One region of the Streptomyces sp. NPDC057099 genome, then DNA from elsewhere that is predicted to be linked to it. Evidence: riboswitches for the same ligand, from Rfam matches in the RefSeq annotation. Region 1 holds a riboswitch; the other holds the start of a gene.
What was found. A riboswitch is a leader RNA that binds a small molecule or an ion and turns the genes downstream of it on or off. The one in region 1 is predicted to bind cyclic di-AMP.
Positions count from the first base shown of each region.

Region 2: another riboswitch for cyclic di-AMP. It lies ahead of ACFT4A_RS20875 (transglycosylase family protein); the one in region 1 lies ahead of ACFT4A_RS25835 (M23 family metallopeptidase).

Region 1 covers NZ_JBHUTX010000023.1:86,992-93,254, forward strand. The annotation lists gene ACFT4A_RS25825 (dihydrofolate reductase family protein) at 1-367, shown strand, start outside; tRNA gene ACFT4A_RS25830 (tRNA-Met) at 442-515, shown strand; cyclic di-AMP (ydaO/yuaA leader) riboswitch at 809-965, shown strand; gene ACFT4A_RS25835 (M23 family metallopeptidase) at 977-2,008, shown strand; gene ACFT4A_RS25840 (aldo/keto reductase) at 2,156-3,100, shown strand; gene ACFT4A_RS25845 (PrsW family intramembrane metalloprotease) at 3,580-4,977, opposite strand; gene trmB (tRNA (guanosine(46)-N7)-methyltransferase TrmB) at 5,036-5,896, opposite strand; gene lhgO (L-2-hydroxyglutarate oxidase) at 6,007-6,263, opposite strand, start outside.
Region 2 covers NZ_JBHUTX010000015.1:126,055-132,317, reverse strand. The annotation lists gene ACFT4A_RS20895 (exopolyphosphatase) at 283-1,224, opposite strand; gene ACFT4A_RS20890 (DUF501 domain-containing protein) at 1,221-1,751, opposite strand; gene ACFT4A_RS20885 (septum formation initiator family protein) at 1,817-2,293, opposite strand; gene eno (phosphopyruvate hydratase) at 2,413-3,693, opposite strand; gene ACFT4A_RS20875 (transglycosylase family protein) at 3,951-4,652, opposite strand; cyclic di-AMP (ydaO/yuaA leader) riboswitch at 4,657-4,823, opposite strand; gene ACFT4A_RS20870 (transglycosylase family protein) at 5,052-6,020, opposite strand; gene ACFT4A_RS20865 (cytochrome P450) at 6,169-6,263, opposite strand, start outside.

The DNA.
Region 1 (6,263 bases):
GGGCGCGGTGGTGGTCGCGGCCGACGGCACGGAACTGGCCCGCGGCCACTCCCGCGAGGGCGGCGACCCTCTCGCGCACGCCGAGGAGGCGGCCCTGGCGAAGCTCGACCCGTCCGACCCGCGACTCGCCACCGCCACGGTCTACAGCAGCCTGGAGCCCTGCGCCCGCCGCGCCTCCCGCCCCGCACCCTGCGCCCGGCTGCTCCTCGACGCGGGCGTCCGCCGAGTGGTCACCGCCTGGCACGAGCCGGACACCTTCGTCCAGGACGCCGACGGCAGCGGAGTCCTGGCGGCCGGCGGGGCGATGGTCGTCGCCCTCCCGGAACACGAGCAGCGGGCCAAAGCCCCGAACCGTCACCTGCTCTAGGGGACGGATTCCGCTGCTGAGCATGAGGTGGTCAAGAGTGGTCCCGCGGATGGCGTACACTGGAATCACAACGACGCGGGGTGGAGCAGCTCGGTAGCTCGCTGGGCTCATAACCCAGAGGTCGCAGGTTCAAATCCTGTCCCCGCTACTGAAGGCCGAGGGCCGGAATCCGAAAGGGTTCCGGCCCTCGGTGTTTTCCGGTTTCCGTGCCGCCGTTACTGCCAGTGAGTGAAGCGCGCCGCTCCGCATAGCAACTGACATGCCGTCAATACCCGGTCGTCACTTACGGAGCGGGTAACTCGCCCGATTTACGCCGGTCATGGCAGGTAAGTCCGCACGAAAAAGGTTAATGATCAAGTGGAATCGCTGGAATCCACTCCCCGGGTCTATTAACGTTCGATAACGCAGCGCGGTCGTCCCAGCCGTCACAGAAGGCGGCTCCGTGCGCACGCGCCGAATCCCGAAAGGGAACCGGGGAACCACCACTTGGGGTGAATCGGGCGTAAACCACCGTGGAAGCACGGCCGGTATACGCGCGTAGGAGACCTTCCTGCTCCGAACCCGTCAGCTAACCCGGTAGGCGAGAAGGAAGGAAAGGAGTACGCCCACGTGGCGTCCAACCGGCCTGCCCCCGCGGCCCCGTTCGCGCGGAACCAGCGCGACACCGAGACTTTCGGCTACGGCGGTCAGCGCACCGACGAGGGCCCGTTCCAGGAGTGGAACCCCACCGAGGAATCCATCCGTCCCGTCCGTGGCCGGCATCGCGTCACCAAGCAGCGCGGCGGAGGTCTCGCCCGCAGCTCCACCGTCCTGGGCGTCGGCGTCATAGCCGCCGTGGGCGCGGGCGGCATGGCCAGCGCCCAGACCGGCAAGCCGCCGGTCTCCATCTCCGTGCCGGACCTGCCCTCGGTGGGTTCCCTCATCTCGGACGACGACACCCCCGCGGGCTCCTCGACTCCGCTCAGCGGTCTCGGCAAGGCCACGGCGGACACCGAGGAGAACTCCTCCGGCGCCGGCGAGGCGCTGCGCGCCCGGATCATGGCCCAGGTCGAGTACCAGCAGGACCAGATCGACACCAAGGCCGCGCAGGACGCCGCCGACGCCGCCGAGAAGGCGGCCGCGGAAGCCGTGGCCAAGGCGGAGAAGGAAGCCAAGGACAAGGCCGCCGAGGCCAAGCGGAAGGCGGAGGAGGAGGCCAAGAAGAAGGCCGAGGCCGAGCGTCTCGCCGCCCTCGCCAAGCAGTTCACGCTGCCGACCTCCGCGTACACCCTCACCTCGACCTTCGGTCAGGCCGGCGCCTACTGGTCCTCCGGCTACCACACGGGTCTCGACTTCGCCGCCCCCACGGGCACGCCGATCAAGGCGGTGCACAGCGGCACCATCACCGAGGCGGGCTGGAACGGCTCGTACGGCTACAAGACGGTCCTCACCCTCGATGACGGCACGGAGATCTGGTACGCGCACCAGTCCTCCATCGGCGTCAGCGTCGGCCAGAAGGTCAGCACGGGCGATGTCATCGGCCGTGTCGGCGCCACCGGCAACGTCACCGGCGCCCACCTGCACCTCGAGGTGCACTCCGGTGGCTCCAGCAGCGGGATCGACCCGATGGCGTGGCTGCGGGGCAAGGGACTGAACCCGTAAGCGGCGCAAGCCAGTCGAAGCACCGGCGGCCCTGACGACGACCCCCCGACGTCAGGGCCGCCGGTTTTCGGTGTGTGCGGGGGCGTTTACAGGACCTTTGCGTCTGTCCTGGAATGAGCCGCTCCGGCATGGCCGTTGACGAGGAGCATGACTTCTCTTCGCAAGCTCGGCTCCTCCGACCTCGAAATCTTCCCGCTCGCCCTCGGTGGCAACGTCTTCGGCTGGACCGCCGACGAGGCGCAGTCGTTCGCCGTGCTCGACGCGTACACCGCCGCCGGCGGCAACTTCGTCGACACCGCCGACGTGTACTCGGCGTGGGTCGACGGCAACCAGGGCGGCGAGTCCGAGACCGTCCTCGGCAAGTGGCTCGAGGTGCGCGGCAATCGAGCCGATGTCGTCGTCGCCACCAAGGTCAGCCAGCACCCCGAGTTCCAGGGCCTGTCCGCCGCCAACATCAAGGCCGCCGCCGACGCCTCGCTGCGCCGGCTGCGCACCGACTACATCGACCTCTACTACACCCACTTCGACCAGCCCGATGTGCCGGTGGAGGAGATCATCGGGGCGCTCGACGAGCTGGTGAAGGCCGGGAAGGTGCGGCACATAGCCGCCTCCAACATCTCGGCGGAGCGGCTGCGGGCCTCCCTGGAGTTCTCCGACCGCGAGGGCCTCGCCCGGTATGTCGCCCTCCAGCCCCACTACAACCTGGTCTCCCGCGACACCTACGAGGGTGAGCTCCTGGACCTCGCCGAGCGCTCCGGCCTGGCGGCCGTCCCGTACTACGCGCTCGCGTCCGGCTTCCTCACCGGCAAGTACCGGCCCGGTACGACCGTCGACAGCGCGCGGGCCGGCGGCGCCGCCAAGCACCTGGAGACCGACCGTGGCCTCCGCGTCCTCGCCGCCCTCGACGAGATCGCCACGGCCCACGACGTCCCCGTCGCCACGGTCGCCCTGTCCTGGCTCGCCGCGCAGCCGACGGTGGCAGCGCCGATCGCCTCCGCCCGCACGGTGGAGCAACTGCCGGCACTGGTCGGAGTCGGGGACCTCACCCTGACCGAGACGGAGATCGACCGCCTGACGGAGGCTTCGGCCTGAGCGGCCGCTGCGGCGGGTGAGGCGGGGTTTCGTCCTGCTCGCTGAGCACGCTCGCCGAGCAGGACGACCAGGGGGGCAGCGCCTCGGCACGCGCTGCCGGGACGGGCCCGGGCCTGTGCGGTGGGGCTTCGGCTGGGGTGCTTGGCCTGGGGCTGGTGGTCGGCCCGGCTGTTGTTTGCCTGCGGCTGCGGCTTGACTGCCGTCGCACGCGCCGCCGGTGGGTGGCGCCCGGCCCCGGACCGGCGGCTGACCGGCTGACGAACACACCGGACTGGTGGCCGACGACCCGGCCTTCGTTGCCCGCGGCTGCGGGCCGATCGCCGGGCACGCGCCGCCGAGACCGGTCCGTGCGGCGGCGCCACGGCCTCGGCGCCCGGTACCGGACCAGAGCAGAGGGCGACCGTACCGGGCCGGAGGGCGACCGCACCGGACCGGTCCACGACCGGCCTCCTTGCCCGCGGCTGTCGGCGGCGCCTCGGCTACGAGCGGTACGGGTTGTACGCCGGGTACGGCGTCGTCGAGGCAGGGTAGGGCGTCGTCGGGTAGCCGTAGCCATAGCCGTACGACCCTGTCGGGTGGCCGTAGCCGTATGCCCCGTGGACCGGCCAGGGCGGTGCCGCCACCGGTACGGGAGGGGCCGTGATCCGGGCCGCGTGGTCCAGGGCGGGGCGGGCCGCATCGCGGCGGCGCCACAGTTCCTCCAGGAGCTCCCGTTCTCGTACGACGAAGTCGGGCCCGGCGCGGCCGAGGCGGCCCCGGTGCCGCAGGAACGCCAGGGAGGTCGCGTAGGCCTCGTACTGGGCCACCGCCCGAGCCGCGGGCTTCCCCGCGTGGCGGCGGGCGTACTGGCGGGCGATGCGCCGGGCCCGCATCGAGCCGAGCGCGTACGGCTCGGCGGGGGTCAGCCAGCCGGCGACGGCGTACGGGGGCAGCTCCGCCCGTACGGTCTTCAGCTCCCGCTGCCGGGTCCAGATCACCAGCCACGTCAGCAGCCCGAAGATGGGCACCATGAACGCCGCGTACACGGCGAAGAACCCGTACTCGCCGAACGCCGACGAGCCGTTCCACATCGCGTGCATGCCCATCGCGAGCAGCAGCCCGGAGAGCGGGAAGGCGATGCGGCGGAGGCGCCGGCCTTCCGCCGCGAGCGCGGCGATGCCGAAGCCGATGCCCGTGAGGACCGTGAAGAGCGGGTGCGCGAACGGCGACATGACGATCCGCACGAAGAAGGTCGCCGCTGTGACGGAGGCGATGCCGCTGTGCCCGGCGAGCTGGTCGGTGCCGAAGGCGATGCCCAGATAGAGGATGTTCTCCGTGAACGCGAAGCCGGTGGCCGTGACGCCGGCTATGACGACTCCGTCGACGATGCCGGTGAAGTCACGCCGCCGGAAGAGGAAGACCAGTAAAACGGCCGCCGCCTTGGCCGACTCCTCGACCACCGGCGCGATGACGGTCGCGCCGAGCGTGTCCGCTCTCGTCGGGTCCGCGGTCGCCGTCGCTATCCACTGGGTCGCGAAGCTGTTGGCGACGATCGCTATCAACGCCGCCGCGCAGGCGCCCCAGGCGAAGGCGAAGAGCAGGTTCCGCCAGGGGCCCGGTGCGACCCGGTCCAGCCAGCGGAAGGCGGCTATGAGGAGGGGGACCGGGAGGACGGCCAGCCCGAGCCCCACCAGGAACCCCTCCGTGCCGGTCTCCTCGCGGACCAGGGCGAGGATGACGAGCCCGGAGATCACGAGGAGCGTGGACAGCGCGCCGTAGCGCACCCAGGCGCGCTGCCACCAGTGGGCGTGCCGCAGAGGGCCGACGGACGCGCCGGCGAAGGGCGCGCCGTCGGGCGGACCGCTGGGGTACGACGGATGTGGGGGGCAGGTGGCCACGGCATTGACCCTAACGACGGATGGGCGCTGTCCGCAGGCGGGAGAGATCCGGGGGCGGTCAGGCGCCGGCGGGGGGGTGCTCCACGTGCTGTACGCGACGGAAGAGGAGGTCGTTCACGACATGACCCTTGTCCAGTCCCTGGCCCTCGAAACGGGTCAGGGGACGGAAGTCGGGACGGGGCGCGAAACCGCCGTCCGCCTGCGTGTTCTCGAAGTCGGGGTGCGCGGTGAGGACCTCGAGCATCTGCTCGGCGTACGGTTCCCAGTCGGTGGCGCAGTGCACGGTCCCGCCGGGCTTGATACGGGTCGCGGCGAGGGTCAGGAACTCGGGCTGGATGAGCCTGCGCTTGTGGTGCCGCTTCTTGGGCCAGGGGTCGGGGAAGTAGACGCGGAGGCCGTCAAGGGAGTCCGGGGCGAGCATCTCGCGGAGCAGGATGATCGCGTCGCCGTTGGCCACCCGGATGTTGGACATGCCGTCCTGGTCGGCGAGATTGAGCAGATTGCCCTGGCCGGGGGTGTGGACGTCGACGGCGAGGATGTTGGTGCCGGGGTCGGCGGCGGCCATCCGGGCGGTCGCCTCGCCCATGCCGAAGCCGATCTCCAGGATGACCGGATTGTCGTTGCCGAACAGGTCGGCGAGGTCGAGCCCCTGGTGCCCGTCGATGTCCAGGCCCCACTTGGGCCACAACCGCTGCAGCGCGTCCGCCTGCCCCGCGGTCACCCGGCTCCGCCGCGGCTGAAAACTCCGGATCCGCCGCTCGAAGTGCGACCCGGCGGGATCGGCCTTCGGCCCGTCGGGAAAACGCGGCTCACCCTTGGCCCGCGTGTGCCGGATGGACACACCGGGGGCGTGGTCGGGGTGCTCGCCGTCGGGGGTGGTGGGCGGCTGGATGCTTTCGGGGGTATTCACGTCAGACACAGTGAGGCCGATTTTACGGCCGTCGGGTAAGGGGCTGCGGTGGGGTGAGGCCACGGCGGTCCGCTCCGCCGGGTCGCGGACCCACGCGGCGGACCCGCCCGGACCCGGCGTCACAGCCCGCTCAACGCCCTCCGCGCCACCTCCCGCCCGATCGGCAAGGACGCCGTAGCCGCAGGTGAGGGCGCGTTCAGCACATGCACCGTGCGAGCGCCCTCGCGGATCAGGAAGTCGTCCACCAGCGTGCCGTCCCGCAGCACGGCCTGGGCCCGCACGCCCGCAGCCGTCGGCACCAGGTCCCCTTCGGTCACCCCGGGCAGCAGCCTCCCCACCGCGTCCGTGAACGCCGCCTTGGACAGCGACCGCCGCA
Region 2 (6,263 bases), on a different contig from region 1:
GTCAATGCCGCGTGAGCTGCCTCTCTGGGCGGAAAGAGCCTCCGTGAGGCCACCCCGGAGTCCCGCTCCGGGCTCCTTCCCCGGCACCCCCATACCATGCTTCTGAACACGTTCAAAGACACCTGAGGGCCCCGGATGGGTCAACGGGGCCCTTCTTGTCGCCCTCGCGGGCCGAATTCCTTGTGAAGAACTTCACGAACTTTTCCGACGAGCTGTCGCCGGGGGGTCCGTACGAGCCCCCCGGACGCGCTCAAACGTGATCCATGCCTGCTCAGAAGCGGCCTACGCCACCGACCACGCGATGCCGTCGAGGATGTCGTGCTCGCTCACGACGACCTCCTCGGCGCCGATCCGCTCCATGATCGACAGCAGTACGAGGGCCCCCGCCGCGATCACGTCGACCCGGCCCGGATGCATGGAGGGGACGGCCGCGCGCTCGGCGTGGGTGGAGCGCAGCAGCCACTCGGTGATCTCGCGGACCCGGTCGTGGGAGACGCGGGAGTGGTGGATGGCGGCCGGGTCGTACTCGGGCAGCTCCTGCGCGATCGCCGACACGGTCGTCACGGACCCGGCGAGGCCCACCAGCGTGCGGGCCTCCCGCAGCGGGACCGTCTCCTCGGCGAGGTCGAGGGCGGCCTCGATGTCGGCCCGCATCGCCGCGATCTGCTCCTCGGACGGCGGGTCGCTCACCACGCCGTCCCTGACCAGGTGACGCTCGGTCATCCGGACGCAGCCGATGTCCACCGAGCGGGCCGCCCGGACATGGTCGTCGCCGACGACGAACTCGGTCGAGCCGCCGCCGATGTCCACGACGAGGTAGGGCTCAGGGAGGTGGTCTCCCCCGGCGAGTTCCTTGGTGGCGCCGGTGAAGGAGAACTCGGCCTCCTGGTCCCCGGAGATCACCTCGGGCTCGACGCCCAGGATGTCCAGCACGCCGCGCACGAACTCGTCGCGGTTCTCGGCGTCCCGGGAGGCGGAGGTCGCCACGAACCGCAGCCGCTCCGCCCCGTGCTCCTTGATGATCCCGGCGTACTCGCGGCACGCCGCGAAGGTCCGCTGCAGCGCCTCGGGGGCGAGCCGGCCGGTGCGGTCGACGCCCTGCCCGAGCCGCACGATCGTCATACGGCGGTCCAGGTCGACCAGGTCACCGGTGGCGGGGTCGGCGTCCGCGACCAGGAGCCGGATGGAGTTCGTACCGCAGTCCACGGCGGCGACCCGGGTCACTGCGCGGCCTCCTCGGCGTTCGTCACGCACGGGCCCTTGCGCCACCACTCCGGCAGCATCTCGATGGCCTCGTCGCCGAGCGGGTTCACGCCGGGCCCCGCGGCCAGCGAGTGGCCCACGAGCACGTGCAGGCACTTCACCCGGTCCGGCATGCCGCCCGCGCTCGGGAAGTTCTTCAGCTCCTCGATCTCGTCGCGCCGCCGGATGTAGTCCTCGTGCGCCGCCCGGTACGCCGCCGCCAGCTCGGGGTCCGAGGCCAGCCGCTCGGTCATCTCCTTCATCACGCCGTTCGCCTCCAGCGTGCCGATGGCCGAGGCGGCGCGCGGGCACGTCAGGTAGTACAGCGTCGGGAACGGCGTCCCGTCCGGCAGCCGAGGTGCCGTCTCGACGACGTCGGGCTGGCCGCACGGGCACCGGTGCGCGATCGCGCGCAGACCGCGCGGGGGCCGCCCGAGCTGCTGCTTGAAGGCCTCGACGTCCGCGTCGGTGGGCTCGGTGCGCGGGGTGGTCGGCGGGGGCGTTTCCATGGCTGTCTTCAGGCTGTCTTTCTTTGAGTCAGATATGAGTCGGACGACCGGCTGGGTCTTCGGGGTCATCGGTCGGAGGCGTCGGACTTGTCGACGCCGTCCCACACATTGGCGTACCAGGGGCGGTCGGCCGTCCCGAGCACGGCGTGCGACTGCCGCGCCGCGTGCGGGTCGACGACGATGAATCCCGTCTCCCCCGGCATGACGTAGTGCAACCGCTGCCGGATCTGCTGTTCCGCGTACGCGTCGTCCTGCCAGCGCGCCTTCTGGTCGCGCAGCCGTTCGACGCGCTGTCGGGCCTGCTGCTGTTCGCGCTGGAGGTCGTCGATCTCGGCACGCTGGGAGACGTACTCCCGCATCGGGTAGGCGAGCGCCACGATCAGCGTGCACATCACCAGGGCGAGCAGCGCGGCCCGGCCGGTCAGCCGGGAGCGGCGCGCCTGGCGCCGGGTCTGGGAACGGTAGACCCGGGCCGCGGTCTGCTCACCGAGCAGCCGGATCCTGGTCGCGGTGGAGAAACGGTCCCGGTCCTTCACGGCCATGTCTCCCCGCTCTCCCGCTCCACCGTCCAACGCGCGTACGTCCCCGGACACGGTACGGGACCGAGTACGGGGACGTACGTACGACTGGCTCAGGCTTGACCCTTATCGGGTCGCCCGGGTCAGCCCTTGAAGCGCGGGAAGGCGCTGCGGCCGGCGTAGACCGCCGCGTCGTCGAGGATCTCCTCGATGCGCAGGAGCTGGTTGTACTTGGCGACGCGCTCGGAGCGGGCCGGGGCGCCGGTCTTGATCTGGCCGCAGTTGGTGGCGACGGCCAGGTCGGCGATGGTGACGTCCTCGGTCTCGCCGGAGCGGTGGGACATCATGCACTTGAAGCCGTTGCGCTGGGCCAGCTCGACGGCGTCCAGGGTCTCGGTCAGCGAGCCGATCTGGTTGACCTTGACCAGCAGGGCGTTGGCGGCGTTCTCGTCGATGCCGCGGGCCAGGCGCTCGGGGTTGGTGACGAACAGGTCGTCGCCGACGAGCTGGACCTTGTCACCGAGCTTCTCGGTGATGGTCTTCCAGCCGTCCCAGTCGTCCTCGAACAGCGGGTCCTCGATGGAGACGAGCGGGTACGCGTCGACGAGCTCGGCGTAGTACTCGGTCATCTCGGCGGCGGAGCGGGTCTTGCCCTCGAAGGTGTAGGCGCCGTCCTTGTAGAACTCGGACGCGGCCACGTCGAGGGCGAGGGCGATCTGCTCGCCGGGGGTGTAGCCGGCCTCCTTGATCGCCTCGAGGATGAGGTCGAGGGCCTCGCGGTTGGAGCCGAGGTTCGGGGCGAAGCCGCCCTCGTCGCCGAGGCCGGTGGCCAGGCCCTTGCTCTTCAGGACCTTCTTCAGGGTGTGGTAGACCTCGGCGCCCCAGCGCAGCGCCTCGGAGAAGGACTCCGCGCCGATCGGCGCGATCATGAACTCCTGGATGTCCACGTTGGAGTCGGCGTGCGAGCCGCCGTTCAGGATGTTCATCATCGGCACCGGCAGCAGGTGCGCGTTCGGGCCGCCCAGGTAGCGGAACAGCGGCAGGTCGCTGGCCTCGGAGGCGGCGTGGGCGACGGCGAGGGAGACGCCGAGGATGGCGTTGGCGCCGAGGGAGCCCTTGTTGTCGGTGGCGTCCAGGTCGAACATGGCCTGGTCGATCAGGCGCTGCTCGGTGGCGTCGTAGCCGACGAGCTCCGGGCCGATCTGCTCGATGACCGCGAGGACGGCCTTCTCCACACCCTTGCCGAGGTAGCGGTTCGAGTCGCCGTCACGCAGCTCGATGGCCTCGAAGGCGCCCGTGGAGGCGCCGGACGGGACGGCGGCACGACCGGTGCTGCCGTCGTCGAGGCCGACCTCGACCTCGACCGTGGGGTTGCCTCGGGAGTCCAGGATTTCCCGGGCTACGACGACGTCGATGGACGGCACGAGCATCTCCTTCTTATGTGACGCGGGTACGCGGGTCACGTGGACCCGGCGAGGTGCGGGCCGTGGTGGCTCGCGACATGAGCCTAACCGGCTCGGGCCGATCGGCCACCGGGTCGCCCACCCCATGGACAGAACCGAGAGTAAATTGTTTCCGAACGGAACAAAGCCGGGACGCAAAGACCGGCAGAAAAAACCCCGCCCCGGCGCGCGTACGGGGGGAACACGCACCGGGGCGGGGAGCCCATGAGAGCCGCTGCTTACTTCAGGTGCAGCTGCTGGCCCGGGTAGATGAGGTTGGCGTCCTCGACGATGTCCTTGTTCAGCTGGAACAGCTTCTCCCAGCCGCCCTCGACCTTCTCGTCCGCCGCGATCGAGCTCAGGGTGTCACCCTTGGTCACCTTGTACTCGCCGTCGCCCTTCTTGACCTTCTTGCCGGTCGGGGTGGTGACGGTCTTCTTGGCGGCCGGGCGCTCGTCGGAGCGGGAGGCCGGCTGCTGCTGGGTCTCGCGGGACTCGGTGCTCTGCTGGCTCTGCTCGCTCTGCTGCGAGGAGCTGCCGGAGTCGTCCGAGGAGGAGGAGCCGCCGCTGGCGTTCGACAGGCCCTTGCCGCAGACCGGCCAGGCGCCCTTGCCCTGGCCCGCGAGGACCTTCTCGCCGATCTCGATCTGCTGCTCCTTGGTGGCCTGGTCGGCGGTGGCGGCGTACTTGGTGCCGCCGTAGCCGGACCAGGTGGAGGCGGAGAACTGCAGACCGCCGTAGTAGCCGTTGCCGGTGTTGATGGACCAGTTGCCGCCGGCCTCGCACTGGGCGACGGCGTCCCACTCGGAGGCGGTGGCGGCGGAAGCGCCACCGGCCGCCATCAGCGGGGCGGCGACAGCGGCACCGGTGACACCGGCGACGGCGATGGCACGGCTGGCCTTGGACGGACGACGGTGCTTGCCCTTGCTGGAAAACAGCATGGAAGGATCCCCTCACCGACGCCTGCGAGGTGAGCTGTCGGGTTCGGGCCGGTTGAGTTGCCCGGCCGCGCCCCTCCCGGGACACGGCTTCACCCCAAGCCCTTCCGGCGCAACTGGCCGGTCGGGCACCTACCTTGGGTCCCCCGCTCCTGCCTACGGCGCTTGACGCGACGACTGTTCCCGTACGGCCGCTGGCAGGATTCGGCGTTGCGGCAGCCGGGGCTCGTGGTGACGAGCGGTCCCGACCGTAGCCACGCGATCCGCCGAATTTCAAAGACGATCAGGGCTTCTGAGATCTATCTCTCACGGGCATCAAACGGGACATCAGCCGCGAAACATGACGCGAACTCGCGCTGTTTCGGGGCGACTTCCGCCCCCGTTTCCGCACTGCCCGAACCGCTACTTCTCGTCCGCTTCGCCCTCGACCGTGAGCTTCTGACCGGGGCGGATGAGGTCCGGGTCGGTACCGACGGCCTTCTTGTTGCCGTCGTAGAGCTCGTGCCATCCGCCGCTGATGCCAAGGGAGTCGGCGATGGACCAGAGGGTGTCGCCGATCCCCACGATGTAGGCACCTACGGACGAGTCGTCGGAGCCCTCGTCGCCGCGGTCGTCGCGCGAGGCGTGACGGCCCGCGGACTCGTCCGTACGGCCGTTCTCGGGCGCGTGGGCCTCGTCGGCGCTGGGGCCGCGGTGACGGCCGGAGCCGGAGTCGGTCTCGGCGGACGCCGAAGAGTCGCCGTCCTGCCGCGACTTGTCGGACTTGTCACCCTCGGGCGTGGCCGACGGGGAGCTGCTGGGCTCCTGGTCCTGGGAGGCGGACTCCTCGGAGTCGGGCGACTTGTCGGACTTGGTGGATTCGTCCTTCGAGGTCGACGACTCGTCAGAGGACGGCGAGTCGGACGATGAAGGGGACGATCCGAGAGAGTCGAGCAATCCGGACGAATCCGACGAGCCGGACGAGTCGGAGGAGTCATCCGAGTCGGACGACTCCTTGTCCTGCTCGAGGCCGGAGAGCAGCCCGCAGGTGCGCCAGGCGCCGACTCCCTGGTCGGCGAGGATTCTCTCGGCCACGGCTATCTGCTGGGAACGACTGGCCAGGTCGGCGCTCGGGGCGTAGCCGAGGCCGCCGTGGTTCTCCCAGTCCTCCTGCGACAACTGCAGGCCGCCGAAGTATCCGTTGCCACTGTTCTCGCTCCAGGCGCCGCCGCTCTCGCAGTCCGCGACCCGGTCCCAGGTCGTGCCGTCGGCCGCGCTGGCGCCGGTGGCTCCGAGGAGCGGGATCGCGATGGCGGAGCCGGTCACTCCGGCCGCGACGAGGAGGGCCGGAGCCTGGCGGGGGCGACGGTGCCGACCGTTCCCGGAGAGCATACGGAGACCTTTCGCAAGACAGCAGAGACCGGCGCGGCGGAGGGATTTCCCAGGCCGCGCCGATGATGGGTGAACGTATAGGCAGACGATCACTTGTCACAAGTTAATGCCGCGTAGATCACGTGAAGATCACAGGTCTGACGGTGTGTCACCTTTGGGCGGGCGTGGACTCCACCGGCGCGGGCGTGAACTCCACCGGCAGCGTCCGCAGCCCGCGCATGATCAGGCCGCCGCGCCACCTCA